Regions from separate parts of the Streptomyces sp. NPDC058308 genome, predicted to be linked through region 1. Evidence: riboswitches for the same ligand, from Rfam matches in the RefSeq annotation. Region 1 holds a riboswitch; each other region holds the start of a gene.
The links. A riboswitch is a leader RNA that binds a small molecule or an ion and turns the genes downstream of it on or off. The one in region 1 is predicted to bind cobalamin.

Region 1 (9,968 bases):
TGGACCGTCCTCGCCGACGGCACCAAATACGCCCAATGGGTGGTGGGCACCGCGTCGTCGCGGCCGGTGCGCGGCCAGTGGCCGGACGTCGGCGCGGCGATCGAGTACGAGGTGCGCCTGGGCCCGTTCCGGGCGACCAACGAAACGGTCGTACGCCGCTGCAAGAAAGGGTCCGGCGAGGAACGTTCCGTCCTGGAGCTGGAGGCGAAGGCGGGCGCCCTCGGCACGGCTCGGATCGCGATCGACGTACGCCCTTGGGGAGAGCACACCCTGGTGAGGGTGGACGAGCACCCCCTGCACGGCGCGGCAGGAACCCTGCACAACGCCGGCGTCGAGATGGTGATCCAGCTGCGCCACCGCGCGATGCTCGCCCGCCTCGCCCGCGTGTGCGAGGCAGAGGCGGGCGGTCGGGAATCCGCCACGGACACGGCGGCCGGGCACGGCGCGCCACGGCGTGGAGGCGCGGCGGGCCATGCCTGATGCGGTGGTGATCGGGGCCGGTCCCAACGGACTGGTCGGGGCCAACGTGCTGGCGGACGCCGGGTGGAGCGTCACGGTCCTGGAGGAACAGCCCGAGGCCGGCGGTGCGGTGCGGCACGACCGAGGCGTGCACCCGGACTTCGTCAGCGACCTCTTCAGCTCCTTCTACCCGCTGGCCGCCGCGTCGCCGGTGCTGAAGCAGCTGCGGCTGCACGAGTACGGGCTGCGGTGGAGCCACGCGCCCAAGGTGCTGGCCCACCCCCTCGCCGACGGCCGCTGCGCCGTCCTCGGCCGGCGTCCCGACACCACCGCCGCCTCGCTCGACGCCTTCGCCGCGGGCGACGGAGCGTCCTGGCGGCGCCTGCACGACGTGTGGGAAGGCCTCCGCCCCGACCTGCTGGACGCCTTGTTCACGCCGTTCCCGCCGGTCCGGGCCACCGCGCGCATGGCCCGGCGCCTCAAGCCCGCGGGCGCGCTCCGCCTGGCCCGCTCGCTGGTGCTGCCGGTCCGGCGCCTTGGCGAGGAGGAGTTCGCGGGCGAGGGCGGCCGCCTTCTTCTCGCGGGCAACGCGCTGCACGCCGACCTCGCGCCCGAGGCGGCGGGCAGCGGCGGGTTCGGGTGGCTCATGTCGATGCTGGGCCAGACCTACGGGTTCCCGGTACCGGTCGGCGGGTCCGGCGAGCTGATCAAAGCGCTGGTCGCGCGCTTCGCGGCACGCGGCGGCAGTGTGCGGTGCGGTCACAGGGCGGAGCGGATCGTCGTCCGCGACGGGCGCGCGGTCGCCGTGCGCACCTCGGACGGCGACACCGTGCGCGCCGCGCGCGCCGTCCTCGCGGACGTGTCGGTACCCGCCCTGTACGGCGAACTGGTCGAGGCGGAACACCTGCCGGGGCAGCTCCTGACGGACCTGCGGCGCTTTCAGTGGGACTTCGCCACCTTCAAGGTCGACTGGGCACTCGACGGGCCGGTCCCCTGGCAGGCGGAAGGGGCGGTGGGGGCGGGCACCGTCCATCTGGCCGACGGGGTGGACGAGCTCACCCGGTTCGCCGCACAGCTCGCCATGCACCAGGTGCCTGACCGGCCGTTCCTGCTCTTCGGCCAGATGACGACCTCGGACGCCACCCGCTCGCCGCGGGGCACCGAATCCGCCTGGGCCTACACCCACGTACCGCAGGAGATCCACGCGGACGCCGGTGACGAGGGGATCTCCGGGGCGTGGCGGCCGGGCGAGCAGGAGGCCATGGCCGACCGGGTGGAGCGGCAGGTCGACCGCTTCGCCCCCGGTTTCCGTGCCCTGGTCCGCGCCCGCCGTGTCCTGGCGCCCACCACCCTGGAGTCCCTGGACCGCAATCTGCACGGCGGCGCGCTCAACGGCGGCACGACAGCGCTGCACCAGCAGCTGGTCTTCCGGCCCGCTCCGGGCACCGGCCGCCCGGAGACGCCCGTAGCCGGACTGTTCCTCGCCTCGGCGGGGGCGCATCCCGGCGGCGGCGTGCACGGAGCTCCGGGAGCCAATGCGGCGCGGGCCGCACTGCGCCGCCGGCTGCCGGTACCGCTCGCGGGAGCGCAGCGGCTGCTCACCGGCCGCCGCGGCCGCCCCGGCGGGCCGCCCGCCCCCGTACGGCCCCCAAGGTAGAACGTCGGCATGACGTCTCCCCGGGGAAGCCGGTGGGCCCCGCCGCGACGGGGGAGACACGGCGGGACCCACTCATCGAGTGCCCGCTGAGAACGCCCTCACACCCATGTGTGGTGTTCGAGTGCGGGCCCGCCGTCCAACGGCTCCCGCCAGGCCCACCGGACCGTCCCGCCGCAGGCCCCCGTCGCGGCCCGCCCATCGCCCGGAACCCCGCCCGTGACGGCCGGGAACAAAGGACAGCGGGCCTACGAGAAGGCGTACCGCCGCTGTACCGCGACGACCGGCTCACACTGACCGCAAGGCCGCCGAGGCCTCTCGGTCAGCCCTTCCTCAGGTGATGTCCGTGCCGGTGACGTCCGCTCCGGAGCGTTCCCTGATCGTCTGCACGATCGCCGAGAAATCGCGCTCCGCTCCGCCGTCCGCGGCGAACTCCTCGTACAGTTCGGCCGCGCGCAGGCCGAGCGCGGCGTCCACGCCCGTCGCACGGGCCGCTCCGGCGGCCAGGCCGAGGTCCTTCGCCATGAGGGCGGCCGCGAAGCCCGGACGGTAGCCGCGGTTGGCCGGGCTCGCGGGGACCGGGCCGGGCACCGGGCAGTTGGTGGTGAGCGCCCAGCACTGGCCGGACGCGGTGGAGGCCACGTCGAAGAGCGCCTGCGCGGTCAGCCCCAGGCTCTCGCCGAGCACGAAGGCCTCGCTCACGGCGACCATCGAGACGCCGAGGATCATGTTGTTGCAGATCTTCGCCGCCTGCCCGGCGCCCGCGTCCCCGCAGTGCACGGCGCGCTTCCCCATCACGGCCAGCAGGGGTTCGGCCTGGGCGAACTCCGCCGCGCCGCCGCCCGCCATGAAGGTCAGGGCGCCGGCCTCGGCTCCCACCACACCGCCGGAGACCGGCGCGTCGAGGCCGCGGTGGCCGGCTGCGGCCACCGCCTTGTGCGCGGCGCGGGCGTCCGCGACGTCGATGGTGGAGCAGTCGAGGAACAGCGTGCCCGGAGCCGCCGCCGCGAGCAGCCCCCCGTCCCGGTAGAGCCCGAGGACGTGGCGTCCGGCGGGCAGCATGGTGATGACCACATCGGCGTCGGCCACGGCTTCGACGGCCGAGGCGGCGGGCACCACGCCCCTCGCCGCCGCGGCGGTCAGCGCGTCGGGCGACAGATCGTGACCGATCACGCGGTGCCCGGCAGCGGCCAGGTTCGCGGCCATCGGTCCACCCATGTTGCCGAGTCCGACAAAGGCGATGGTCCTCGCCTCGACTGAGTCGACTGACTCGGCTGACTCGGTGATCTCTGCGCCTTCGGCCCGGTTCACCACGCCACCTCCTGCGTCACGGCGCCGCCGTTCAGCGCGAGTTCACGGTCCCCGAGCGGCGCGAAGAAACGTACGACGTCGTCCGCGGCCACCTCGGCGAGCGTGCCGGGGCTCCAGCGCGGTGTGCGGTCCTTGTCGATGACCTGGGCGCGAATGCCCTCCGCGAGGTCGTGCGAGGTCAGGGCCGCGCACGAGACGCGGTACTCCTGGTCGAGGACGGCCTCCAACGAACCGAGACCCCGTGCGCGCCGCAGCGCCTCCAGGGTCACCTTGAGTGCGGTGGGCGAGCGCCCGAGCAGGGTCTCCGCGGCCTCCTTCGCCGCGCGTGAGCCGTCCGCGCGGAGCCGGTCGACGATCTCCTCCACGGTGTCGGCGGCGTAGCAGTGGTCGATCCACTCGCGCTCGTCGGCCAGTTGAGCGGGCGGCGCGTCCTGGACGTATCGCGGGAGGACGTCTCGTACGGGTGCCTCGGCGAGGTCCGCGATCAGCCGTGGCAGGGCCGACGACGGTACGAAGTGGTCGGCGAGGCCGCACCTGAGCGCGTCCCCGGCCGCCAACTGCGCCCCGGTGAGAGCGAGATGGATGCCGAGACCGCCGGGCGCGAGGCCCAGCAGATAAGTGGCGCCGACGTCGGGCACGAAGCCGATGCCGGTCTCGGGCATCGCCACGCGGGAGCGTTCGGTGACCACGCGCACGTCCGCATGGGCCGAGACGCCGACACCGCCGCCCATCACGATGCCGTCCATGACGGCCACGAATGGCTTCGGGTAGCGCGCGATGCGGGCGTCGAGACGGTACTCGTCGCGCCAGAAGCCCCGGGTGGCCTCCCCCGTCGTCTCCCCGGCCCCGCTGCCCCTCGTCACGTCCTCGTGGATGGACCGGATGTCGCCGCCCGCGCACAGGCCCCGCTCCCCCGCCCCGGTGAGGACGACGGTCTCGACCCCGGAGTCCCGTTCCCAGCCGGCGAGCGCCTGGTCGATGCGGCGCACCATGGTGTGGGTGAGAGCGTTGAGGGCCTTGGGGCGGTTGAGGACCACATGGGCCGCGCGGCCTTCGACGCGCAGCAGCACGGAGTCGTCGGCCGCGCTCATCGGACGGCCTCGGTCAGGCCGCGGGCCACGATCAGGCGCATGATCTCGTTGGTTCCTTCCAGGATCTGGTGGACCCGCAGGTCACGGACGATCTTCTCGATGCCGTACTCGCTCAAGTAGCCGTAGCCGCCGTGGAGTTGGAGCGCCCGGTCGGCCACGGAGTACCCGGTGTCGGTGGCGAACCGCTTGGCCATGGCGCAGAGCTGCGGGGCCCGTGCGTCGCCCCGGTCGAGGGCGTCGGCCGCCTGACGCACCAGCGCGCGGGCGGCCGACAGTTCAGTGGCCATGTCGGCGAGCCGGAACCGCAGCGCCTGGGCGTCCAGGAGGGACGCGCCGAACGCCTCACGGTCGGCGAGGTAGGCCACGCTGCGGTGCAGGGCGCTCTGGGCGCCGCCCAGGGAGCAGGCCGCGATGCCGAGGCGTCCGCCGTTGAGGCCGGACATGGCGATGCGGAAGCCGTCCCCCTCGGCGCCGAGCCGCCGGTCGGCAGGGACACGGACACCGTCGAGGAGCACCTGGCGGGTCGGCTGGGCGTTCCAGCCCATCTTGCGCTCATCGGCGCCGAAGGAGAGGCCGGGGTCGTCCCGTTCGACGACGAACGCGGAGATGCCGTCCGGCCCCTCCTCGCCGGTACGGGCCATGACGACGTACACGTCCGATGCGCCCGCTCCGGAGATGAACTGCTTGACGCCGGTCAGGACGTATCCGTCGCCGTGGCGTTCGGCCCGCGTCCGCAGGGCCGCCGCGTCCGATCCTGCACCCGGTTCGGTGAGGCAGTAGCTGCCCAGGGACGCGGCCGTGCACAGGTCGGGCAGCCAGCGGGCGCGCTGCCCCTCGTCGCCGTACCGGTCGATCATCCAGGCGACCATGTTGTGGATGGAGAGGTAACCCGCGATGGAGGGGCACCCGGTGGCCAGGGCCTCGAACACGAGGGTTCCGTCGGTGCGGCCGAGCCCGGAACCGCCGTGCTCCTCGGATACGTAGACACCACCGAGGCCCAGTTCGGCGGCCTTGCGCAGGACGTCCACAGGGAAGTGTTTGTCGCGGTCCCAGGCGACGGCGTGCGGCGCCAGATACGTGTCGGCGAAGTCGAGTGTGACCTCGGCCAGTGCGAGCTGGTCCTTGGTGAGGGTGGTGGCCATCGATGTCATCGCCGTCATCCCATCGTCGGGATGGTGAAACTCGCGCCCTCCCTGGCCCCGGAGGGCCAGCGCGAGGTGACGGTCTTCGTACGGGTGTAGAAGCGGACGGCGTCGGGGCCGTGCTGGTTGAGATCGCCGAAGCCGGACCGCTTCCAGCCGCCGAAGGTGTGGTAAGCCACCGGGACGGGGATCGGCACGTTGACCCCGACCATGCCCGCGCCGACGCGGCGGGTGAAGTCGCGGGCGGTGTCGCCGTCCCTGGTGAAGAGGGCGACGCCGTTGCCGTAGGGGTGTTCGGTGGGCAGGCGCAGAGCGGTCTCGTAGTCGGCCGCGCGGACCACGCACAGCACCGGGCCGAAGATCTCCTCACGGTAGATCCGCATGCGGGGCGAGACGCGGTCGAAGAGCGTGGCTCCGGCAAAGAAGCCGTTCTCGTGACCGGGCAGCGTGAAGTCCCGTCCGTCCACGACCAGTTCGGCCCCTTCGCTGACGCCGACGTCCACGTAGCGGCGGACCCGGTCGAGCGCGTCGCGGCTCACCAGCGGGCCGAAGTCCGTCCCGGGGTCGTCGGAGCGGCCGATGCGCAGGTCCGCGACGCGTTCCTTGAGCCGGGCGACGAGCGCGTCGGCGGTCCCCTCGCCCACGGGGACGGCGACCGCGATGGCCATGCAACGCTCCCCCGCCGAGCCGTACCCGGCACCGATGAGGGCGTCCACGGCCTGGTCGAGGTCGGCGTCGGGCATGACGATCATGTGGTTCTTGGCGCCGCCGAAGCACTGGGCGCGTTTGCCGTGCGCGGCGGCGGTGGCGTAGATGTGCGCGGCGATCGGCGTGGACCCGACGAAGCCGAGCGCCTGGACCCGGGGGTCCTCCAGGAGGGTGTCGACGGTCTCCTTGCCTCCGTTGACGACGTTCAGGACACCGGGCGGCAGGCCCGCCTCCAGGAACAGCTCGGCGAGCCTGAGCGGTACGGAGGGCGCGCGTTCGGACGGCTTGAGGACGAAGGAGTTGCCACAGGCGAGCGCGGGGGCCGCCTTCCACAGCGGGATCATCGCGGGGAAGTTGAACGGGGTGATCCCGGCGGTGACACCGAGGGGCACCCGCAGGGAGTGCACGTCGATGCCGGTGCCGGCGTTGTCGGTGAACTCGCCCTTCAGGAGGTGCGGGATGCCCGCGGCGAACTCGACGACTTCGAGGCCGCGTTGCAGGTCACCGTGGGCGTCGGCGACCGTCTTGCCGTGCTCGCGGGAGAGCAGCCGGGCCAGGGACTCCCGCTCCTCGTCGACGAGTTGGAGGAAGCGCAGCAGGACGCGGGCGCGCCGCTGCGGGTTCCACTCACCCCACGCACGCTGCGCCGACTCGGCGTCGGCGATCGCCGCGACCGTCTCGTCACGCCCGGCCAGCGGCACATGTGCCTGTACGCAACCGGTGTTGGGGTCGTACACATCGGCGAAGAGCCCGGACGCCCCGCGCACATGCTTGCCGCCGATGAAATGTGTCAGTTCACGGACCATGAGAGCCTGCTCTCGTCAGGTGAGTCCGGGGATGGCACGGCAGGCCGACGACGCCACCGGGTGAGGTGGGCGCGCGGTTCTGACGTGGGACGCGAAGGCCTAAGAGCCGTCGTGGAGTCGGGCGTCGACAGGGGTCGCCGCTCGCTTCGCCGGATCACCTGGGTCGTGGTCACGGACCGGTGCCATGCGTGTCTGCTCCATCCTCGTGGACAACACGGAACACCCCGCGGCCGGTATCCTGACTCCCGGATCAGCGCACGTTCCCCTGCCTTCCCGACGGGACTTGCTCCGTCAGTGGCGTATCGCTCGGCGAGAACGCACTCCCCGGTCACAGTGGCGGGACCGCGCCGGATTCACACCGGCTTCCCTGCACCGCGGGCTCTGGTCACGAACATATAGTTGGACGTCCTAGTAAGTCCACCCCGTCGGGCGAGTCGGTGTCCGCCCGCTCACTCGCCGTCCTTCAGCTTGACGATCCTGCCGTCCTTGTCGAGCGTGTGGTCGTTCCAGTACGTGCCCCACTTGTCCCCGACATGCTCGGGGACCTTCCCCTCCGGGTAGCGGGCGTAGCCCTTGGGCGGCTCTTCTCCGTCGGGCTGACACGCGGACCCGCTGCTGCCCACCCGCAGGACGGGATACTCGCCGCCGCCACAGGTCGCGTCCTGCGTGGAGCAGCCGGAGAGCACGGCGCCCGCCACGCCCGCCAGCGCGAGTCCCACCACGGCCCGCGCCGCACGGCCGCCGACCGCTGGCGGGGCGGTACGAACTCGGTTCTTCCTGGCCACTGTTGACTCCTTCACGTCGACTCGTCATGCCGTTGCCACACCAGCTTGCGCGAGCCGTGGATCCCGATCATGAGTACGGATACTCAAAGACCGGCTACCTCGATGACGAGAGTGAGCGCGACGGGGATCACCCGCACGTGATCCCGCATCCGTACGTCAGGACAGCGTGCCGACCACGTCGCGCACCTGACCGGCGACCGACTCCGGGAGCGGCGCGTAGTGCAGGCCGGACAGTTCCTTCTGGCCCGCCTTGCTCGCCGTGTACGTCAGGAACGACTTGAGGGCGGGCAGCGTCTCCTTGCGGTTCCCCTTGTCGCAGACGATCTCGTAGGTCACCTGGACGATCGGGTACGCGCCCGGATTCGCGGCGCCGTAGCGGAACTTCAGCTTCATGTCCCGGCCCTTGCCCGCGACGCGCGCCTGCGCGATCCCGGCAGACGCCGTCGTGGGCGTCGGTGCGACCGGGGCGGGCGCGCCCGTGTCGATGCTCACGGTCTCTATCCGCCGGTCCCGCGCGAAGGACAGCTCGAAGTAGCCGATGGCGCCGAACCCCGAGGTCACCTCCGATGCCACGCCACTGGACCCGCTCGCGGAGGCGCCACCCCCGCCCTGCCAGGCCTTGCCGACCGGGTGGGCCCAGGCGCCGGGCGCCGCGCCCGCGAGGTAGGCCTGGAAGTTCTGCGTGGTCCCGGAGTCGTCCGACCGGTGCACGGGGCGGACCGGCATGGACGGCAGATCGGCGTCGGGGTTGAGGCGCCGGATCTCCGGGTCGTCCCAGGAGGTGATCTTCCGGTCGAAGATCCTGGCGAGGGTCGGAGCGTCCAGGACGAGGTCCTCCACGCCCGGCAGGTCGTACCCGATCGCGATGGGCCCGCCGACCATGGGCAGGTCGATCGCGCGCCCGCCCCGGCAGACGCCCTTCGAGCGCTCGACCTCCTCGGGCTTCAGCGCGCTGTCGGAGCCGCCGAACGCGGTCGCACCCCGCAGGAACTGCGCGCCGCCCGCCCCTGAGCCGATCGGGTTGTACGCGATCCGCACGCCCGGGCACACGCTCTGGTACTGCTTGATCCAGTACTTCATGGCGTTCTGCTGGGCGCTCGACCCGGTGCCCGGAACCTTGCCGGTGTCGGCGCAGTCGATCCCCGCGACGGCGGAGGAGCGCGCGGCGGCGCGCTCGTCGCCGTCCTCGTCGTCACCCCCGATGCCCGCGACACCGCATCCCGCCAGGGAGAGCGAAAGGAGGGCCGTGAGGGAGACCGCCGTGCGCGTTCTGCCTCCTTGGTACGTACGTCCTGGACGTGGGCGTTGCAACGTTGTCCCCTCGGGGTACCGCGACATGGATCTCGACCGGCTCCGGGCCGGACCTCAGATGCTCGCCGATCCACGACAGCGGCGGGTGAAGCAGAGGCGAACATCGAGCGACGTGCTGCGATACGGGGACCGAGCGGTAGGCAGGCCGGTACGCACGGTGTTCGGCGGGCAGGGCAGGGCTCGGAGGGGATGGCCTCTCGCGGACGTCCCCCAGGGGCATGTCCTAAACTCCGCCTCATGAAGATCACGCCTGCTGCCGTCGCCCAGGACCTGGCCCCGGCCGGCGTGCTCCGGGCGTCCATCAACCTGGGCAACCCGGTCCTCGCCCAGGGCACTTCGGCGGCACCCTCCGGCATCACCGTCGACATCGCACGCGAGATCGGCGACCGCCTCGGCGTCCCCGTGGAACTCCTCTGCTTCGACGCGGCACGCAAGTCGTACGAGGCCATGGCGGAGGGCCGGGCCGACCTCTGCTTCCTCGCCGTCGAGCCCGCCCGCGAGGCCGAGGTCGCCTTCACGGCGCCGTACGTCGTGATCGAGGGCGTGTACGCCGTGCCCAGGGAATCGCCCTTCACCGCGGCGGCCGACGTCGACCGGGCGGGGGTGCGGATCGGGGTGAAACGGGGCTCCGCCTACGACCTGTTCCTCTCCCGCACGCTGCGGCACGCGAGCGTCGTGCGCGGCGAGGAGGGAGTCGACGT
Region 2 (9,968 bases), on a different contig from region 1:
CAGACCGGTCGTCACGCCGGTCCGCGTGGTCGTCGCCCTCTGCCTCGTCGCGCCCTTCGTGGCGATGCTGTGGGTGAGCTCCTACGCCAAGGTCGACCCGACACTCATCGGCATTCCGTTCTTCTACTGGTACCAGATGCTGTGGGTGCTCATCTCCACGGCGCTGACGATGATCGCGTACAAGCTGTGGCAGCGTGACCAGCGCGCCCGCAAGGCCGAGCAGGCCCACGGGGGTGCCGGACAGTGACCACACTCGCATCGGGGACGGGCGGCGTGAACGGCATCGCCCTGGCCGTCTTCATCTTCTTCTTCGTGGCCGTCACGGCGATGGGCTTCCTGGCCGCGCGCTGGCGCAAGGCCGAGACCGAGAGCCTGGACGAATGGGGCCTGGGCGGCCGATCGTTCGGCACCTGGGTCACCTGGTTCCTGCTCGGCGGCGACCTCTACACGGCGTACACCTTCGTGGCCGTCCCCGCGGCCATCTACGCGGCGGGCGCGGCCGGCTTCTTCGCGGTGCCGTACACGATCCTCGTCTACCCGCTGATCTTCACCTTCCTGCCGCGTCTCTGGTCGGTCTCGCACAAGCACGGATACGTGACGACGTCCGACTTCGTGCGCGGGCGGTTCGGCTCCAAGGGGCTCTCGCTGGCCGTCGCGGTCACCGGCATCCTCGCCACGATGCCGTACATCGCGCTCCAACTGGTCGGCATCCAGGCCGTGCTCGACGTCATGGGCGTCGGCGGCGGCCCCGACACCAACTGGTTCGTCAAGGACCTGCCGCTCCTCATCGCGTTCGCGGTGCTCGCCGCGTACACGTACTCGTCCGGTCTGCGCGCGCCCGCGCTGATCGCGTTCGTGAAGGACGGCCTGATCTATCTCGTCATCGCCGTCGCGATCATCTACATCCCGATCAAGCTCGGCGGGTTCGACGAGATCTTCCGGGCGGCGAGCGACAAGTTCTCGGCGACGAACGAGGCGGCGGGCAAGCCCGTCGCGGGCCTCGCGCCGGGCGAGGCCGGGCAGTGGACGTACGCGACGCTGGCCCTCGGCTCCGCGCTCGCGCTGTTCATGTACCCGCACTCGATCACGGCGACGCTCTCCTCCAAGAGCCGCAACGTGATCCGCCGCAACACCACGATCCTGCCGCTCTACTCGCTGATGCTCGGCCTGCTCGCGCTGCTCGGGTTCATGGCGATCGCCGCCGGGGTGAAGGTGGAGAACGGTCAGCTGGCGATTCCGCAGCTGTTCGAGAACATGTTCCCCGACTGGTTCACGGGCGTCGCGTTCGCCGCCATCGGCATCGGCGCGCTCGTCCCCGCGGCGATCATGTCGATCGCGGCCGCGAATCTCTTCACCCGCAACATCTACAAGGACTTCCTCAAGCCGGACGCGACACCGCAGCAGGAGATGAAGGTCTCCAAGCTGGTCTCGCTCCTGGTGAAGGTCGGCGCCCTCGCCTTCGTCCTCACCATGGACAAGACGGTCGCGATCAACTTCCAGCTGCTCGGTGGCATCTGGATCCTGCAGACGATGCCCGCGCTGGTCGGCGGCCTGTTCACCCGGTGGTTCCACCGCTGGGCGCTGCTCGCGGGCTGGGCGGTCGGCATGGCCTACGGAACGCTCGCCGCGTACGGCGTCGCCTCGCCGACCCAGAAGCACTTCGGCGGCTCGTCCGACGAGATCCCCGGCATCGGCGAGATCGGCTACATCGGCCTGACGGCGTTCGTCCTGAACGTGGTCGTGACCGTGGTCCTCACCTTCGTCCTGAAGGCGCTCAAGGCCCCCGACGGCGTCGACGAGACGTCCCCGGAGGACTACACGGCCGACGCGGGCGACCCCGGCGTCATAGAGGAACTGCCGAAGGCGACGGCGGGCGCCGGACACTGAGAGCCTGTGTCATAACCCGCTGCGCACAGCGGCAAAGGGCCGCCGGAAATCCGGAGGCCCTTTGTCGTACCCGTGTTGCACACTGCGCCGCATGGACATCACGATCAGGCGGGCACGGCCCGAGGAGTACGGGGCGCTGGGTGATCTCACCGCGCGGGCCTATCTCGAAGACGGACACCTGGACTTCGGGGCGGAGGACCGCTATCTGCCCGTACTGCGGGACGTGGCGGGGCGCGCGGCGCACGCCGAGATCCTGGTGGCCGCGGCGGACGACACGACGGCAGGCGGGCTGCTCGGCGGCGTGACCTTCGTGCCGTCCTGCGGCCCCGTGGCCGACATCGCGCGGGAGGGCGAGTCGGAGATCCGCATGCTGGCGGTCTCGCCCGGGGCGCGCGGCCGCGGTGTGGGCGAACTCCTGGTGCGCGCCTGCGTCCAGCGGTCCAGGGACGCGGGCAGGGACCGGCTCGTGCTGTCCTCCTCGCCCTCGATGCGGACCGCCCACCGGCTCTACGAACGCCTCGGCTTCGCACGGACCCCGGAGCGCGACTGGTCCCCGGTCCCCGGCCTCCCACTGCTCACCTACGCGTTGACACTCTAGGTCCTGTCGTCAAACTCGCGTCGTTCGCCCGGAGGGCGGCCTCGCGGCGTCTGGTGCGTGCGATCGCAAGGCGGAGGGTCATCCCGGTACTGGGCGTACCGGGATGAGCCCGACAACGCGGCGAGCGTGCGTGCCAGGCGTCGCGAGGCAGACGGGAGTTTGACGACAGGGCCTAGGGGCCACTGTCCGAGCCCGCCGCGCGATCCGACACAAGATGTAGGCCTGCTTCAGCAGCGCGACACAAGATGTATGCTCGTGCTCGCTGTCGCCGCAGGGGAATCCGGTGCAAGTCCGGAACTGTCCCGCAACGGTAGACGTGTACGCATTTGTCGTGCGCGGAGTCCGAAGACCTGCCGGCAGTGCACCCGAGTCGTCCGGCCCGGGTGCCGACCGTCCGGGCCTCGTGGAATGGGCCGGTGGACGCGGTACGCCGCCCTGCCCGGGTGCGCCCGTGTGTGCCGATCCCTCCCCAGGCCCAGAGCCGAGCGAGGGAGAGCCCCACGTGACCATCGCGCCCGCCGAACCTGCGTCAGCGCTGGCACCGCAGCCCACCGACAGCGCTGAGGGTACCGACGCGCCGGGGACCGCGCTGCTGCGCACCCTGACCGACCTCACCGCCGACCTCCCCGACGCCGACCCCGGCCGGGTGGCGGCCGCCGCGCTGCGCGGCCGGTCGGCCAGGGCCGACGAGAGTGAGCTCCGGGAGCTCGCGACCGAGGCGGCCGCGGGGCTCATCTCCGAGGACCCTACGTACTCGAAGCTCGCCGCCCGGCTGCTCTCCCTCTCCATCGCCGCCGAGGCCGCCTCGCAGGGCGTGCGCTCCTTCACCGAGTCGATCGCGGTCGGCCACCGCGAGGGCCTGATCGCCGACCGCACCGCCGCGTTCGTGACCGCGCACGCCGCCCGGCTCGACGCGCTCGTGGAGAGCGCGCTCGCGGACGGCGCCGACTTCCGCTTCGGCTACTTCGGCCTGCGCACGCTGCACAGCCGCTACCTGCTGCGCCACCCGATCACCCGGCAGGTCATCGAGACGCCGCAGCACTTCATGCTGCGCGTCGCGAGCGGCCTGGCGGAGACCGACTGGGACACGGCGGCGGACAGCAGCCGCGCGGTCGGCGAAGTCGCCTCGCTGTACGGGCTGATGAGCCGCCTGGACTACCTGCCGTCCTCGCCGACGCTCTTCAACTCCGGCACCCGCCACCCGCAGATGTCCTCCTGCTACCTCCTCGACTCCCCGCTGGACGAGCTCGACTCGATCTACGACCGCTACCACCAGGTCGCGCGGCTCTCCAAGCACGCGGGCGGCATCGGCCTCTCGTACTCCCGCATCCGTTCGCGCGGTTCGCTGATCCGCGGCACGAACGGGCACTCCAACGGCATCGTGCCGTTCCTGAAGACGCTGGACGCCTCGGTGGCCGCGGTGAACCAGGGCGGGCGGCGCAAGGGCGCGGCCGCGGTCTACCTGGAGACCTGGCACTTTGACATCGAGGAGTTCCTGGAGCTGCGCGACAACACCGGCGAGGACCAGCGGCGCACGCACAACCTCAACCTCGCGCACTGGATCCCGGACGAGTTCATGCGCCGCGTCGCCGCCGACCGGGAGTGGTCGCTGTTCTCGCCGTCCGACGTGCCCGAGCTCGTCGACCTGTGGGGCGAGGAGTTCGACGCCGCCTACCGCCGGGCGGAGGCCGCAGGACTCGCCAGGAAGACGATGTCGGCCCGCGACCTCTACGGCCGCATGATGCGCACCCTCGCGCAGACCGGCAACGGCTGGATGACCTTCAAGGACGCCGCCAACCGCACCGCGAACCAGACCGCCGAGCCCGGCCACACCGTGCACTCCTCCAACCTCTGCACGGAGATCCTGGAGGTGACGGACGACGGCGAGACGGCCGTCTGCAACCTCGGCTCGGTGAACCTCGGCGCGTTCGTGGAGAACGGCGACCTCGCGTGGGACCGTCTCGACGAGACCGTCCGGACCGCCGTCACCTTCCTCGACCGCGTCGTCGACATCAACTTCTACCCGACCGAGCAGGCGGGCCGCTCCAACGCCAGGTGGCGCCCGGTGGGCCTCGGCGCGATGGGACTTCAGGACGTCTTCTTCCAGCTGAAGCTTCCCTTCGACTCCCCCGAGGCGCGGGCGCTCTCCACCCGTATCGCCGAGCGCATCATGCTCGCCGCGTACGAGACCTCCGCCGACCTCGCCGAGCGCAGCGGCCCGCTGCCCGCCTGGGAGAAGACCCGCACCGCGCGCGGCGTCCTGCACCCCGACCACTACGACGTCGAGCTGACATGGCCCGAGCGCTGGGCGGCGCTGCGGGAACGCATCGCCGCGACCGGCATGCGCAATTCGCTGCTGCTCGCCATCGCGCCGACCGCCACCATCGCGTCCATCGCGGGTGTCTACGAGTGCATCGAGCCGCAGGTCTCCAACCTCTTCAAGCGCGAGACCCTGTCCGGCGAGTTCCTCCAGGTCAACGCCTATCTGGTGGAGGATCTCAAGCGGCTCGGGAGGTGGGACGCGCAGAGCCGCGAGGCGCTGCGCGAGGCCAGCGGCTCGGTCCAGGGATTCGACTGGATCCCCGCGGAGGTGCGCGCGCTGTACCGCACGGCGTGGGAGCTCCCGCAGCGCGGCCTGATCGACATGGCCGCCGCGCGCACCCCCTTCCTCGACCAGGCGCAGTCGCTCAACCTCTTCCTGGAGACGCCGACCATCGGCAAGCTCTCCTCGATGTACGCGTACGCCTGGCAGCAGGGCCTGAAGACCACGTACTACCTGCGCTCGCGCCCCGCGACGCGCATCGCGCGCGCGGCCGGCGGCTCGAACGCGGCCGCCACCGCCCCCGTCCCCGCCCAGGCCACGGCCGAAGAAGCCGTCGCCTGCTCCCTGGAAAACCCCGAGTCCTGCGAGGCCTGTCAGTAATGAGCACCACGACGAACAGCGAGAAGAACCTCCTCGACCCGGGCTTCGAGCTGACCCTGCGCCCCATGCGCTACCCGGACTTCTACGAGCGCTACCGGGACGCGATCAAGAACACCTGGACCGTGGAGGAGGTCGACCTCCACTCGGACGTCGCCGACCTCGCCAAGCTCTCGCCCGGCGAGCAGCACATGATCGGCCGTCTGGTCGCGTTCTTCGCGACCGGCGACTCGATCGTCTCCAACAACCTGGTGCTCACGCTCTACAAGCACATCAACTCCCCTGAGGCGCGGCTGTACTTGAGCCGTCAGCTCTTCGAGGAGGCCGTGCACGTCCAGTTCTATCTGACGCTGCTCGACACCTATCTGCCCGACCCGGATGACCGTGCGGCGGCCTTCGACGCGGTCGAGGAGATCCCCTCCATCCGTGAGAAGGCCGAGTTCTGCTTCAGGTGGATGGACTCGGTCGAGAAGCTGGACCGCCTGGAGAGCAAGGCCGACCGGCGCCGCTTCCTGCTGAACCTGATCTGCTTCGCCGCGTGCATCGAGGGCCTCTTCTTCTACGGTGCCTTCGCGTACGTCTACTGGTTCCGCTCGCGCGGTCTGCTGCACGGCCTCGCCACCGGCACCAACTGGGTGTTCCGCGACGAGACGATGCACATGAGCTTCGCCTTCGACGTCGTCGACACCGTCCGCAAGGAGGAGCCCGAGCTCTTCGACGACGCGCTCAAGCAGCAGGTCACGGACATGCTGAAGGAGGCCGTCGAGGCCGAGCTGCAGTTCGCGCGGGACCTGTGCGGCGAGGGCCTGCCCGGCATGAACACCGACTCGATGCGCGAGTACCTGCAGTGCGTCGCCGACCAGCGCCTGCAGCGCCTCGGCTTCGCACCGGTCTACGGCTCGGAGAACCCCTTCTCCTTCATGGAGCTGCAGGGCGTCCAGGAGCTGACCAACTTCTTCGAGCGGCGGTCCTCCGCCTACCAGGTCGCGGTCGAGGGTTCGGTCTCCTTCGACGACGAGTTCTAGCCTCGGCGCCCGGCGCACGCGCGTGCCCGCCCCGTCCGGTGCGACGGGGCGGGCACACGGGTCCGCTCAGCGCGGCCGGGCCCGCAGGACGAGCCGTTTGGGGTGCAGGGTGATGCCTACGCGGGTGCCGGTGTCGGTCTCATCGACCCGTTCCAGGCGCCACTTCGGGACCACCGTCCCCAGGATCAGGGCGAGTTCGGCCAGGCTGAAGTGGTCGCCGGGGCACTTTCGGTTGCCGACGCTGAACGGCATCATCGCGAAGTCCGGTACGTCACCCGCGCGTTCCGGATTCCAGCGGTCCGGGTCGAACTCCAGGTGCCGCTCGAAGGAACGCGGGTCGCGCTGCATCGCGTAGACGCTGTAGACGATGTCCGCGTCCGCCGGAATCGAATAGCCGCCCAGCTCGGTTTCGGCCACGGACCGACGGGTGAATATCCAGGCGGCCGGCCGTATACGCATCGCCTCGGTGACGACATTGCGGGTGTGCGGCAGGTCCCCCAGATCGTCGAATGTGATCGCCCGGTCCGGGGCCACGGAATTTACCTCTTCAACCAACCGCCTTTCCTGCTCGGGGTGTTCGGTGAGCAGATGGAACGTCCACGCCAGCGTCGACGCCACATTCTCCGCACCCGCCACGACGAGCGAAACCACGTTGTCGTGGATCTCCTGGTCGGCTATGGGCGCACCGGTTTCGTCCCTGGCCCGCAGCAATTCGGCGAGCAGGTCGTCCGGACCGCCGGGTCCGGCCGCGCGGCGTTCCGCGACGATCTCGTCCACGAGCGCGTGCAGATCGGCAAGGGCCCGTTCGAACCGCCGGTTGGCCGGGGTCGGCACGCGGTAGAGCGGGCCGACGGAGAGCACCATCCGGCGGTAGAGCCCCTCGAAGACGGTGTGCAGCGAATCGGCGATGCGGTCCGCCTTCTCACCGATCGAGTCGACCTCCAGGAGCGAGCGCGAGACGATGCGCACGGCGGTGCGGAACATCTCCGCGCTCACGTCGACCGTGGCGCCCGGCTGCCAGCGGGCCGCCGTGGCGCGCGCCTCCTCCTCCATCACCCTGGCGTAGCCGGCGATCCGCTCGGGCCGGAACGCGGGCTGCATCGTGCGCCGCTGGCGGCGGTGCAGCTTGCCGTTGCTGGTCGCCACGCCCTTGCCGAGGAGCACCTCCAGGGTGTCCCAGAGCGGTCCGCCGACGATGTACTCGGGGCTCTTCAGGAGGGCGCCGACGAGCTCCGGATCGCAGACCGCGTACGCCGTCCTCGGTCCCAGCCTGATCCGTACGAGATCCCCGTGGTCGCGCAGCGCGGCGAGGAAGCCGAGCGGGTCGCGCACCAGTTTCCAGGCGTGGCCGAGCAGCGGCACGGCTCCCCGGACGAGGGGCGGGGTGCGCAGCGGGCCGGGGCCCGGTGTGGCCGACGTGGGTATCGCGGATTCGACGCTCATTCTTCACCCACCAGTTCGTTTTCCGCCAGGACGTCTTCCGTCACATACGGGGGCATGGACCTGTCGTCCCAGCTGTCCACCCGATAGCGGCCGGATTCGTGATGGAACCAGTACACGGAAGAGAACCAGTTCCGCATATTGAAGACGCACGATTTCACCGCGTCCGAGAGTTCCCTTCCGCGTTCGCTTCCGTCCGCCAATTCATCGGCGAGCAGCATTACTTCGCGCTCGGCTTCCATGAATTCCAGGACGCAGCCGCTGACGCGTCTGTGGACTTCGCGGACCGCCTCTTCGAGTGTCATTCCCTCGTGGTGGATGAGGCTGATACCGAGATTGTGCAGCTCGTCTCCCGCGAGCTCTTTCGGCAGGGAACACAGGTCGTTGTACCAGGCCGAGAAATCCTGGGTCGCCAGTGCCGCCCGCCGGTACGCACGGTGTTTCCTTATGGCGCCCGGCAGTTCGCGCCCCGCGGTGGGTTCGAGGAGGTCGATCCACGCCCAGTGCGCGAACGTGAGGCGGCGCAGCTCGACGTAGGCCTCGACCGTGGGCACGCTGCCGCAGGACCGGTTCCTGAACTCCCGGTCGTACGCCTCGATCACCGGGTGGAAGTGCCGGGCGAACCTGGCGTTCCAGCTGGGGCCCAGGAAGGAGTACAGGCGCCGGACGCAGTCCGCGAACCCCGCGACCAACGGGTCCTTGTGGTGCAGGTACTGCCGGGGGTCGTTCAAGGTGGCGTGCAGGCCCCGGCACAGCCGCCGCCACTGTGCCGTCCTGCCGTGCACCGAGTCCCTGTCGTGCCGGTCGTCCCACGCGAAGAACCAGCTGCTGAGATCGGCTATCGCACTGAGCAACTCGTCCGGCGCGCCAATGTAGTAGCCGGCGACCAGGTCGGTGTAGCAGAGGCTGTCCGCGTACCGTTCGACCTTGTCCGGTGGCATCAGGCGCATTTCGCGCAGCCACGTCCTGGACTTCTCCTGAAGCTTTGGCCAATACGGGTGCAGACGGCGAGGGAACGTGGCTTCGATCACCGGAACGGCCAGCGCCGGTGGGACGGTAACCACCGGTGTGCGTGGCTGTGTGTGTGCTTGGGTCGGTGAAGTGCTTCCGGAATATGCAGGCACGAACGTACCCCTTTCAGCCGCCTGAGGACACGCGCCCCTTCCGCCGTGCCGGGCGCGCGCCGTTGCGTATCCCCGCGCTTTCCATTCAGCACCACAACTGACCGTTCAGGGAACAGATTTGCGCCATTCACTACCCCCCAGTGCCGAGAACATCCCCGTACGTGACTGAATATGGATCACTGGCAGCCTGTTTTGCTCGCACTGGCGAGCGGTTCACGCCAACGGCCCCTGGTCAGGGGCTAGTTCCCGACCAGGGGCCGCTCGTGTCACGCGGTACCCACGCCTCTCAGGCGTCGCGTGCGTCAGTCATTCGCCACCACGGGGTAGCGCGGGGTGCCCTCTTCCATCTGCCGCAGCGCGTCCTTGCGCTCCCGCTTGGAGAGCCGGTCGATGTAGAGGTAGCCGTACAGGTGGTCCGTCTCGTGCTGCAGGCAGCGCGCGAAGTAGCCGGTGCCGCGCACCTTGACGGGGTTGCCCTTCTCGTCCTGCCCGGTCACCTCGGCGTAGTCCGGGCGGGCCAGCGGGGCGTACGCCGTCGGGACGGAGAGGCAGCCCTCGCCCGAGTCGTCGAGGCTGCGCCGGTCGGCGGGCAGCTCGGTCAGGACCGGGTTGCAGATCACACCGACGTGGCGCACGCCCTCGTCGTCCATGCAGTCGTAGACGAAGACCTTCAGGTCGACGCCGACCTGGTTGGCGGCCACGCCCACGCCCTGCGCGACGCGCTGCGTGGCGAACATGTCGTCGACCAGCTTCGCCAGCTCGTCGTCGAAGGCCGTGACGTCCTTGCACTCCTTGTGCAGCACCGGGTTGCCGACGACCGTGATCGGCCGGGACGTGCCGCGCTCGCGGTAGGCCGTCTCCCGCTCCTCACAGTCCTCGGTGTCGATGACGAAGCCCTCGTCGTCGACGGGGAGGACCCCGTCGCCGCCGATGGCCTGCTGCTCAGTGTCCTGCGCCATGTCCGCCGTACGCCT
Region 3 (9,968 bases), on a different contig from region 1:
CGGTGCTCCACCATCCGGACGGCCTCATATGGCGTGCGGCGCCGGACACGCTGAACGAGCTGTGGCATCCGATCAGGGCGCTGCGGAGACAGGGCCGCGGCGCGGTGCCGTTCTGACGGCTCTACTGCGTCTGCGGGCCCGTCGTGGCTGGTCGCGCAGTTCCCCGCGCCCCTGGGCGGCGCCTCCGGTCGGGCGGCGATGAGGGCCACCCCAGGGGCGCGGGGAACTGCGCGACCAGCCCCCACCGGGCCGCACCCGTAGAGATACCGGCGAAGGGCCCGTCCAGGGGCCATGGCGCTACACGACCGGCTTGCCGGAAAGCTCCACCCCGGCCGAGTCCAGCTCGGCGATCGCCGCCTCCGTGGTCGCCCCGCCGACCCCCGCGGTGAGATCCAGCAGGACAGTGGTCCGGAATCCCTCACGCACCGCATCCAGCGCGGTGGCCCGCACGCAGTGGTCCGTGGCGATGCCCACCACGTCGACCGCGGTGATCTCCCGCTCCCGCAGCCACTGCGCCAAGGAGAGCCCGTTCTCGTCGACGCCCTCGAAGCCGCTGTACGCCGCTGTGTAGGCCCCCTTCGAGAACACCGCGTCGATCGCGCCGGAGGCGACCGCGGGCGCGAAGTTCGGGTGGAAGCCGACGCCCTCCGTGCCGGCCACGCAGTGCGGCGGCCAGGAGTCCACGTAGTCGGGGTGGTCGCCGAAGTGGGCGCCGGGGTCGATGTGGTGATCGCGGGTGGCCACCACGTGGCGGTAGCCCGCCGGGGCCTGGCCGATCAGCTCGGTGATGCCGGCGGCCACATCCGCGCCGCCGGCCACCGCGAGGCTGCCGCCTTCGCAGAAGTCGTTCTGCACGTCTACGACGATCAGTGCGCGGCGCATGAGGGGTGTCCTTCGGCTCGGCAGGCGGGGGCAGCGGGGACTCGGCCGGATGAACCGAGCGTAGAGACTTGACGTCCGTTGCGGGAGGGGGCATGTGCCCGGCGGCCCGGTGCGCGCCCCGCTCCCTCGCCGGATGTCAGACGTACTCCGTCGGGATGACCGCCTCGCCGCGCGACAGCTGCGTCGCGGAGAGGGGCAGCCCGCCGCGCGCGGCGGCGTGCCGGTCGCGGACGGTGTCCAGCGGCTCGCGGGCCACCACCTCGCCGCCCTTGACCAGCTCGACCAGGAGCTGGCGGTCGGCCAGCGCCGTCGGCACCGGCCCGGTGCCGACGACCTCGGCCTCGGCCACCCCGTACGCGTCGTTCCTGCGCGCCGCCCACTTGCGGCCGCCGAGCGAGGACTTGGCGCCGAGCGACTTCTTCGCCACCGGCTCCAGCGGGGCCTTCGGGTCCGCCGAGTGGGCGCGGGCCACCAGTTTGTAGACCATCGAGCAGGTGGGGTGCCCCGAGCCGGTGACGAGCTGGGTGCCCACGCCGTACGCGTCCACGGGCGCCGCGGCGAGCGAGGCGATGGCGTACTCGTCGAGGTCGGAGGTGACGACGATCTTCGTCTTGGTCGCGCCGAGCTCGTCCAGTTGCTGACGCACCCGGTGGGCGACGAGCAGCAGGTCGCCGGAGTCGATGCGGACGGCGCCGAGCTCGGGCCCGGCGACCTCGACGGCGGTGCGGACCGCCTCGGTCACGTCGTACGTGTCGACGAGCAGCGTGGTGCCGGGGCCGAGCGAGTCGACCTGGGCCTGGAAGGCGTCGCGTTCGTTGTCGTGCAGCAGGGTGAAGGCGTGGGCGCTGGTGCCGACGGTCGGGATGTCGTAGCGGAAGCCCGCGGCCAGGTCGGAGGTGGTCGCGAAGCCGCCGACGTACGCGGCGCGGGACGCGGCCACGGCGGCCAGCTCGTGGGTGCGGCGGGCGCCCATCTCGATCAGCGGGCGGTCGCCTGCGGCGGAGGACATCCGGGAGGCGGCGGCCGCGATGGCCGAGTCGTGGTTGAGGATGGAGAGGATCACGGTCTCCAGGAGCACGCACTCGGCGAAGGAGCCCTCGACCCGCAGGATCGGCGAGCCGGGGAAGTAGACCTCGCCCTCGGGGTAGCCCCAGATGTCGCCGCTGAAGCGGTATCCGGCCAGCCATTCGAGGGTCGCCTCGTCGACGATGCCGCGCTCGCGCAGGAAGCCGAGGACGTCGGCGTCGAAGCGGAAGTTCTCCACGGCGTCCAGGACCCGGCCGGTGCCGGCCACCACGCCGTAGCGCCGGCCCTCGGGGAGTCTGCGGGTGAAGACCTCGAAGACCGAACGCCGGTCGCCGGTCCCCGCCTTCAGCGCGGCCTGCAACATCGTCAGCTCGTACTGGTCCGTGAAGAGCGCTGTCGAGGGAACGTCCACCGGCAGGCCAAGGTCCGCTGTGTTCATACGAAGGATGCTACCCCCTATCTCGTCACTCTGACGATTTCACGAGGCGCGCGGCAGGCCGTTTGTGCGAGGCGCTCCGCGGGGTGGCAGCATGGGCGGGGTGAGTACGGCTCCCGCAGAAATCACCCGCCCGGATTCGGACGAAGAGGCACTCGTCGTCCCCGAGCCGGACGTCCCCTGGATCACGCTCGTGCACAACGACCCGGTCAATCTGATGAGTTACGTGACGTATGTCTTCCAGACGTACTTCGGGTACTCGAAGGACAAGGCCACCAAGTTGATGATGGACGTGCACCAGAAGGGGCGCGCCGTCGTCTCCAGCGGCACCCGTGAGGAGATGGAGCGCGACGTGCAGGCCATGCACGGCTACGGCCTCTGGGCCACCCTTCAGCAGGACCGCAAGTAGCGGCCCGCCCGCAGCGTACGGACCGGAAGCAGCGACGCATCTGATGCCAGGACAATTCGAACCGATCCCGGGAGGCGGCGCCGCCGTCGCGCTCGACGACGTCGAGATCTCGATCATCCGTTCCCTTGCCGTGCAGCTCCTCGAGCTGATCGGCCCGGGGCCGGGCGGCGAGGTCTCCGACGACCCCCTCGCGGAGCTCTTCGCCGAGGGGCCCAGCGAGCCGCCCGCCGATCCGGTGATGAAGCGCCTGCTGCCCGACGCGTACGGCGGTCCGGGGAGTGAGCAGGGGCCGGGCGACCCCGACGAGACGCGGGCGTATTCGGCGGAGTTCCGCCGGTTCACCGAGAACGACCTGCGGGCCAAGAAGCGTGACGACGCGCTGGTCGTGATCCGTTCGCTGGACACGATGATCGCGTCGGGCGACGGCGGAGCTGTCCTGAAACTGTCGGTCGAGGAGTCCCAGCACTGGCTGGGAGCCCTCAACGACCTCCGGCTCGCGATCGGCACGCGCCTGGAGGTCACCGACGAGGAGGACGCCGATCTGCTCTACCGCCTCCCCGACACCGACCCCCGCAAGCCGATGGTGATGGCCTACCTCTGGCTGGGCGGACTGCAGGAAACGCTGGTCGGGACGTTGCTGGACTGATTCCGGGCGAAAACCGGTGCAGAAGGCAGCGAAATTTGTTGTAGTAGACAGGTTCTGTTCACCGGGCGGGCCGTTCGCTCAGCGGATGCTCAAATCCGGATAACGATCGCGTCAAGGCGTTGCCCCTCTTTGCGGTATCAAGGGCGCTTTGTCCGCTTCTTCCTGTGGTGTGCGCCACAGGTGGCTCATTCCCTCACTGTTGCCACCGTGATAAATCTTCACGACCGCTCGGTGACGCCACCCATGTCGCCGAGGGCGCTCCAGCCGGCAGACCGCCGGTAGCACTCCATCCATATCCGGGGGGATCAGGACCTGATCCGCAGCCAAACGCAGATGAGCGGGCGCGGATCAGCATGGAGAAAGGCGTCACCATGACCTCAGTGCAGGTCGAAGAGCATCACGACGAGCACGGCGGCAGTGGGGTCGTGCAGGGCTCGTCCGGCGAGGGCGAGGGGTATCAGCGCGGGCTCGGGGCCCGGCAGATCCAGATGATCGCGATCGGCGGTGCCATCGGCACCGGCCTGTTCCTCGGCGCGGGCAAGGCCATCCACAAGGCCGGCCCCAGCCTCATCCTGGCGTACGCCATCGCGGGCCTCGTCATCTTCTTCATCATGCGGGCGCTCGGCGAGCTCCTCATGTACCGGCCCGTGTCCGGCTCCTTCTCGGAGTACGCACGCGAGTTCATGGGCCCGTTCTTCGGATTCGTGACCGGCTGGACGTACTGGCTCTTCTGGGTCGTCACCGGCATCACCGAAGTGACCGCGGCCGCCCAGTACATGCAGTACTGGACACACGACTCATTCCCACAATGGGCCTACGCGCTGGTCTTCACGGTCATCCTGTACGGCGCGAACCTCATCTCCGTGAAGCTCTTCGGCGAGCTGGAGTTCTGGTTCTCGATGGTCAAGGTCACCGCCATCATCGGCATGATCCTGATCTGCGTCGGCATCCTCACCATCGGCTTCTCCGACGCCGGTGACACCGCGTCCATGACCCACCTGTGGGACGAGGGCGGGTTCTTCCCCAACGGCATCGGCTCCACGCTGATGACCCTGCAGATCGTGATGTTCGCCTTCCTCGCCGTCGAGCTCGTCGGCGTCACCGCGGGCGAGTCCAAGGACCCCAAGACCGTCCTGCCCAAGGCGATCAACACCGTGCCGTGGCGCATCGCCGTCTTCTACGTCGGCGCGCTGATCATGATCCTGTCCGTCGTGCCGTGGACGACGTTCAAGCCCGACGTGTCGCCCTTCGTCGCGGCCTTCGAGAAGATGGGCCTCGGCATCGGCGCCGCGATCGTGAACTTCGTGGTCCTCACCGCCGCGCTCTCCTCCTGCAACTCCGGCATGTACTCCACCGGCCGCATGCTGCGCGACCTGGCGCTCAACGGCCAGGGCCCGAAGTTCTTCACCAAGCTCACGAAGAACGGCCTGCCGTTGGTCGGTACCACCGCCTCCGCCGCGTGCATGCTGGTCGGCGTCTGGATCAACTACCAGTGGCCCGGCAAGGCGTTCACCTACGTCGTCTCCTTCGCCACCATCTCCGGCATGTGGGCCTGGATCATGATCCTGGCCTGCCAGATCCGCTACCGCCGCAAGGCCGACCGCGGCGAGCTGCCGCAGTCCACCTTCCGGGCGCCGGGAGCCCCGTACACCAGCTGGTTCGCGCTGCTCTTCATCGGCATGGTCATCGTGATGATGGGCATCGACAAGGACAACCGCGTCTCGCTCTACGCCGCTCCGGTCTGGATCGCGATCCTCACGGTCTCCTACCTGGTCCTCAAGAGCCGCAACCCGCAGGCTGCGGCCTTCAATCGGCAGAAGGTCGGCGTCTCCGACTCCGTCGCGAAGGACTGACCCTCATCCGGAAGGACTGAGGCTCTCCAAGGCCCCTGTCCAGCATTCGGGCCCGCCCGTACCACACTTCGGTACGGTGCGGGCCCTCTGCTTATCCTGACTCCCATGCTGACCCTCACCCAGGCCCTCCACGACCAGATCGTCGCGCACGCGCGCCAGGACCACCCCGACGAGGCCTGCGGTGTGGTCGCGGGCCCGGCGGGCACCGGCCGCCCCGAGCGCTTCATCCCGATGCTGAACGCGGCCCGCTCGCCCACGTTCTACGAGTTCGACTCGGGCGACCTCCTCAAGCTCTACCGCGACATGGACGACCGCGACGAGGAGCCGGTGATCGTCTACCACTCGCACACCGCGACCGAGGCCTACCCCTCGCGCACCGACATCACCTACGCCAACGAGCCCGGCGCGCACTACGTCCTGGTCTCCACGGCGGACACCGACGACGCGGGCCCCTTCCAGTTCCGCTCCTACCGGATCGTGGACGGCGTGGTCACCGAGGAAGAGGTGCAGGTCGTCGAGGCATACTGACCCCGACCACCCATTGAGGCGGCAGGAGCCAGGAAGCCGGTGCGAACCCGGCACGGTCCCGCCACTGTGACCCCGTCCCCCCGGCAAGCACCGGCCGGGGGCGGGGGAGTCAGGAACTGACCTGCCGCCTTTCTCCACGCAACGCAGGGGACGCGGAAATCCCCTGGAGGAGGCAGCTCAGCCATGTCCCGCCGCCACACCGGCATACGCGCGCTCGCCGCGGCCGCCCTGCTCGTCCCGCTCGCCGCGTGCTCCTCGTCCGACTCGGGCGGTGCCACCGGGCCCGCCGCCAAGGCCGCCGGATTCCCGTACACCGTCACCAACTGCGGCGTGCGGACCACGTACGACGCACCCCCGAAGCGCGCCGTCACCATGAACCAGCACGCCACCGAGGTGATGCTCGAACTCGGCCTCGGCGACAGGCTCGTGGGCACCGCCTACCTCGATGACAAGGTCCTGCCCGAGTACGAGAAGGCGTACAAGTCGATCCCGGTGCTCGCCAAGGAGTACCCCTCCTACGAGAAGCTGCTCTCCGCCGACCCCGACTACGTGTACGGCGGCTACGCGAGCGCCTTCCTCGCCGGCGACGGCCGCAGCCGCTCGGCCCTCGCCAAGTCCGGCATCCACAGCCGCCTCAACGTCGAGGGCTGCGCCGGGCACCCCGTCTCCATGGACGACGTCTACCGCGAGGTCCGCGAGGTCGGCGCCACGTTCGGGGTGCGGGCCCGCGCCGACCGGTGGATCGGCGACGCCCGCCGCGAACTGGCCGCCACCGCCGCCAAGTCCAAGTCCCAGGGCAAGCCCCAGGGCAAGTCCCAGGGCAAGAAGGCCCGCTCCGTCTTCGTCTACGACAACGGCGACAAGTCCGCGTTCACGGCGGGCGGCCGGGGCATCGGCAACGACATCATCGAACGGGCGGGCGGCCACAACGTCTTCGCCGACGTGAACAAGTCCTTCAGCGACGCGTCCTGGGAGAAGGTCGTCGAGCGCGGGCCCCAGACCATCCTGATCCTCGACTACGGCGCCACGTCCGTCGCCCAGAAGAAGAAGCGCCTCCTCGACGACCCGGCCCTCCAGGACGTCCCGGCCATCAGGAACAAGAGCTTCGCGGTCCTGCCCCTGTCGGACGTGGTCACCGGCGTACGAGCACCGGAGGCGGTGAGGAAGCTGGCGGCGCAGCTGTGAGGCCTGTTCAGCCGGTGCGGCGGCGGATCTTTCAGCCCGTCGGGTGGCTCATTCAACCCGTGGGGCGGATCTTTCACCCCGCCCGGTGGCTTATCCAGCCCGTGGGGCGGATCTTTCAGCCCGTCCGGCGTTTGAGGACGAGCCCGCAGGGCGACAGACGGGACGCGGGGGGACGGCGCCTAATCGTCCTGACGGTACTCACAGCCGCCCTGGCGGGATCGGTACTCGCCGGGCTGGCCCTCGGCTCCGTCCGCATCCCCCCGAGCCAGGTCATAGAGATCCTCACGGGAAGAGCGGAACCCTCCCCCTTCCGCACCATCGTCCTCGACGTAAGACTCCCCAGGGTCATCCTCGGAGCCACCGTCGGGGCGGGCCTCGCCGTCATCGGCACCGTCCTCCAGGCCCTCGTCCGCAACCCCCTCGCCGACCCGTTCCTGCTCGGCGTCTCCTCGGGCGCCTCCGTCGGCGCGGTCTGCGCCATCGTGCTCGGCAGCGTCTTCGGGCTCGGCGCCGCCCTGTCGACCACCGTCACGATCCCGGCCGCCTCCTTCGCGGGCGCCCTGATCTCGCTGGTCCTCGTCTACGCCCTGGCCAGAAGCGGCGGCGGCGGCTTCGCCACCGGCCGCCTGATCCTCGCGGGCGTCGCCGTCTCGTACGTCCTGTCCGCGCTGACCAGCCTCATCCTGGTCACCGCCGACAGCGCGGACCACCTCAAGGACGTCCTGTACTGGACGCTCGGCGGCCTCGGCAGCGCCCGCTGGGACATGCTCGCCCTGCCCTGCGCCACGCTGATCGTCGGCACGGCCCTCCTGGTGGCCATGGCCCGCCCCCTCGACCTGCTCCTCGCCGGTGAGGAGGGCGCCACCGTCCTCGGCCTGGACGCCGCCCGCTTCCGCGTCGGCGTCTTCGTGCTCGCCTCGCTCCTCACCGGCGTCCTCGTCGCCTACAGCGGGGCCATCGGCTTCGTCGGCCTGATGGTGCCGCACGCCGCCCGCATGCTGGTCGGCGCCGCCCACCGCGCGCTGCTGCCGGTCGTCGCGCTGATGGGCGCGGTCTTCCTGGTCGTCGCCGACCTCGCCGCGCGCACCGTCGCCGCGCCGCAGGACATCCCGGTGGGCGTGCTCACCGCGCTCACCGGCGGCCCGTTCTTCCTGTGGCTGCTGCGGCGGCGCAACGAAGGAGTACAGGTATGACCCGACCGCCTATGACCCGACCGCCTATGACCCAACGGCCTATGACCCACCCGCCCCGGCCCGCCGGTGCACTGCGCACCGAAACACTCTCGTACGAGGTGGCCGGGCGCCTCCTCCTCGACGCCGTCGACCTCACCGCCGCCCCCGGCGAGACCGTCGGCGTCGTCGGCCCCAACGGCAGCGGCAAGACGACCCTGCTGCGCTGCGTGTACGGCACCCTGCGCCCCACCGGCGGCCGCGCCCTCCTCGACGGCGACGACCTGCACGCGCTCACCCCGAAGGCGCGCGCCCGCCGCCTCGCCACGGTCCCGCAGGACGGGCAGGCGGCGTTCGAGCTGACCGTCCGGCAGGTGGTCGCCATGGGCCGCTCCCCGCACAAGCGGTTCTGGGAGGCGGACACGGCGGCCGACGAGGAACTCGTCACGGCGGCGCTCGCCCGGGTCGGCGTCGAGGAGCTGGCCCACCGCACCTTCCCCTCGCTCTCCGGCGGCGAGCGCCAGCGTGCCCTGGTGGCCCGCGCCCTCGTGCAGCAGCCCACCCTCGTCGTCCTCGACGAGCCCACCAACCACCTGGACATCCGCTACCAGCTCGACATCCTCTCCTTCGTACGGGGCCTGGGCACGACGAACCTCCTGGCCCTGCACGACCTGAACCTCGCCGCGTACTACTGCGACCGCCTCTACGTCCTGGACGGCGGCCGCCTCGTCGCCTCCGGGACGCCGAAGGAGGTCCTCACCGCCGAGCTGCTCGCCGCCGTCTACGGCGTGAGCGCCGAGGTCGGCATCCATCCGCTGACCGGCGCCCCGACCGTCGTCTATCTGCCTCCGCCCGCATCCTGAACAGATTCCGTCCAGCAGTTGAGATCACATTCCGGGATCCGGACCGGGAATCGATACGATGACCGCATGGTTTCCCACGACGTGAGCGAAAAGACGCCGGGCGCACTGCTCGTTGCGCGGCTGCACGTCGATCTGTGCCGCCTCGCCAGCGCGATCTGTACCCGCTGAACCGTGCCGCCGCAGGCCGTGGGCCGCGGCGCCGCGCCCCGTACACCCACGTACCACCGGGCACCCCGCCAGCGCAGCGCCGCCGCGCGCCCACCACCCGCACTTCTCGACCCCCGACAGGAGCCCCAGCATGGCCATCGAGGTCCGCATCCCGACCATCCTCCGCACCTACACCGACGGCGAGAAGGCCGTCCAGGGCAGCGGAGACACCCTCGCCGAGCTCTTCGCCGACCTCGACTCGCGCCACCAGGGCATCGCCGAGCGCATCGTCGACGGCGGCAAGCTGCGCCGCTTCGTGAACGTGTACCTCAACGACGAGGACGTCCGCTTCCTCGACGGCATCTCCACGAAGCTCGCCGACGGCGACAACGTCACGATCCTGCCGGCCGTCGCCGGCGGCATGGTCTAGGCCCGAACCCGGATGCCTCGCTACGACTCCCCGCTCGCCGCGGTCGGCAACACGCCGCTCGTCCGCCTGCCGCGGCTCTCTCCCGCGGACGACGTCCGCATCTGGGCCAAGCTGGAGGACCGCAACCCGACCGGTTCCATCAAGGACCGGCCGGCCCTCCACATGGTCGAACGGGCCGAGAAGGACGGCCGGTTGACGCCCGGCTGCACGATCCTGGAGCCGACCTCCGGCAACACCGGCATCTCGCTCGCCATGGCGGCCAGGCTCAAGGGCTACCGCATCGTGTGCGTCATGCCGGAGAACACCTCCCAGGAGCGGCGCGACCTGCTCGCCATGTGGGGCGCCGAGATCATCTCCTCCCCGGCGGCCGGCGGCTCCAACACCGCCGTCCGCG

Region 2: another riboswitch for cobalamin. It lies ahead of ACFVYL_RS13590 (ribonucleoside-diphosphate reductase subunit alpha); the one in region 1 lies ahead of ACFVYL_RS14765 (CoA-acylating methylmalonate-semialdehyde dehydrogenase).
Region 3: another riboswitch for cobalamin. It lies ahead of ACFVYL_RS06170 (ABC transporter substrate-binding protein); the one in region 1 lies ahead of ACFVYL_RS14765 (CoA-acylating methylmalonate-semialdehyde dehydrogenase).

Annotation. Positions count from the first base shown of each region.
Region 1 covers NZ_JBHVZA010000009.1:108,006-117,973, reverse strand. The annotation lists gene ACFVYL_RS14790 (SRPBCC family protein) at 1-480, shown strand, start outside; gene ACFVYL_RS14785 (phytoene desaturase family protein) at 473-2,116, shown strand; gene mmsB (3-hydroxyisobutyrate dehydrogenase) at 2,447-3,400, opposite strand; gene ACFVYL_RS14775 (enoyl-CoA hydratase/isomerase family protein) at 3,421-4,515, opposite strand; gene ACFVYL_RS14770 (acyl-CoA dehydrogenase family protein) at 4,512-5,657, opposite strand; gene ACFVYL_RS14765 (CoA-acylating methylmalonate-semialdehyde dehydrogenase) at 5,672-7,171, opposite strand; cobalamin riboswitch at 7,382-7,563, opposite strand; gene ACFVYL_RS14760 (SCO0607 family lipoprotein) at 7,621-7,956, opposite strand; gene pstS (phosphate ABC transporter substrate-binding protein PstS) at 8,113-9,267, opposite strand; gene ACFVYL_RS14750 (transporter substrate-binding domain-containing protein) at 9,505-9,968, shown strand, end outside.
Region 2 covers NZ_JBHVZA010000008.1:103,250-113,217, forward strand. The annotation lists gene ACFVYL_RS13575 (DUF3311 domain-containing protein) at 1-247, shown strand, start outside; gene mctP (monocarboxylate uptake permease MctP) at 244-1,887, shown strand; gene ACFVYL_RS13585 (GNAT family N-acetyltransferase) at 1,979-2,485, shown strand; cobalamin riboswitch at 2,722-2,858, shown strand; gene ACFVYL_RS13590 (ribonucleoside-diphosphate reductase subunit alpha) at 2,988-5,408, shown strand; gene ACFVYL_RS13595 (ribonucleotide-diphosphate reductase subunit beta) at 5,408-6,430, shown strand; gene ACFVYL_RS13600 (cytochrome P450) at 6,497-7,873, opposite strand; gene cyc1 (epi-isozizaene synthase) at 7,870-8,994, opposite strand; gene def (peptide deformylase) at 9,297-9,953, opposite strand.
Region 3 covers NZ_JBHVZA010000003.1:170,887-180,854, forward strand. The annotation lists gene ACFVYL_RS06135 (hypothetical protein) at 1-116, shown strand, start outside; gene ACFVYL_RS06140 (isochorismatase family protein) at 298-882, opposite strand; gene ACFVYL_RS06145 (nicotinate phosphoribosyltransferase) at 1,019-2,347, opposite strand; gene clpS (ATP-dependent Clp protease adapter ClpS) at 2,439-2,753, shown strand; gene ACFVYL_RS06155 (DUF2017 domain-containing protein) at 2,797-3,399, shown strand; gene ACFVYL_RS06160 (amino acid permease) at 3,771-5,252, shown strand; gene ACFVYL_RS06165 (Mov34/MPN/PAD-1 family protein) at 5,358-5,780, shown strand; cobalamin riboswitch at 5,744-5,920, shown strand; gene ACFVYL_RS06170 (ABC transporter substrate-binding protein) at 5,964-6,965, shown strand; gene ACFVYL_RS06175 (FecCD family ABC transporter permease) at 7,148-8,158, shown strand; gene ACFVYL_RS06180 (ABC transporter ATP-binding protein) at 8,200-8,997, shown strand; gene ACFVYL_RS06185 (putative leader peptide) at 9,064-9,165, shown strand; gene ACFVYL_RS06190 (MoaD/ThiS family protein) at 9,296-9,574, shown strand; gene ACFVYL_RS06195 (PLP-dependent cysteine synthase family protein) at 9,587-9,968, shown strand, end outside.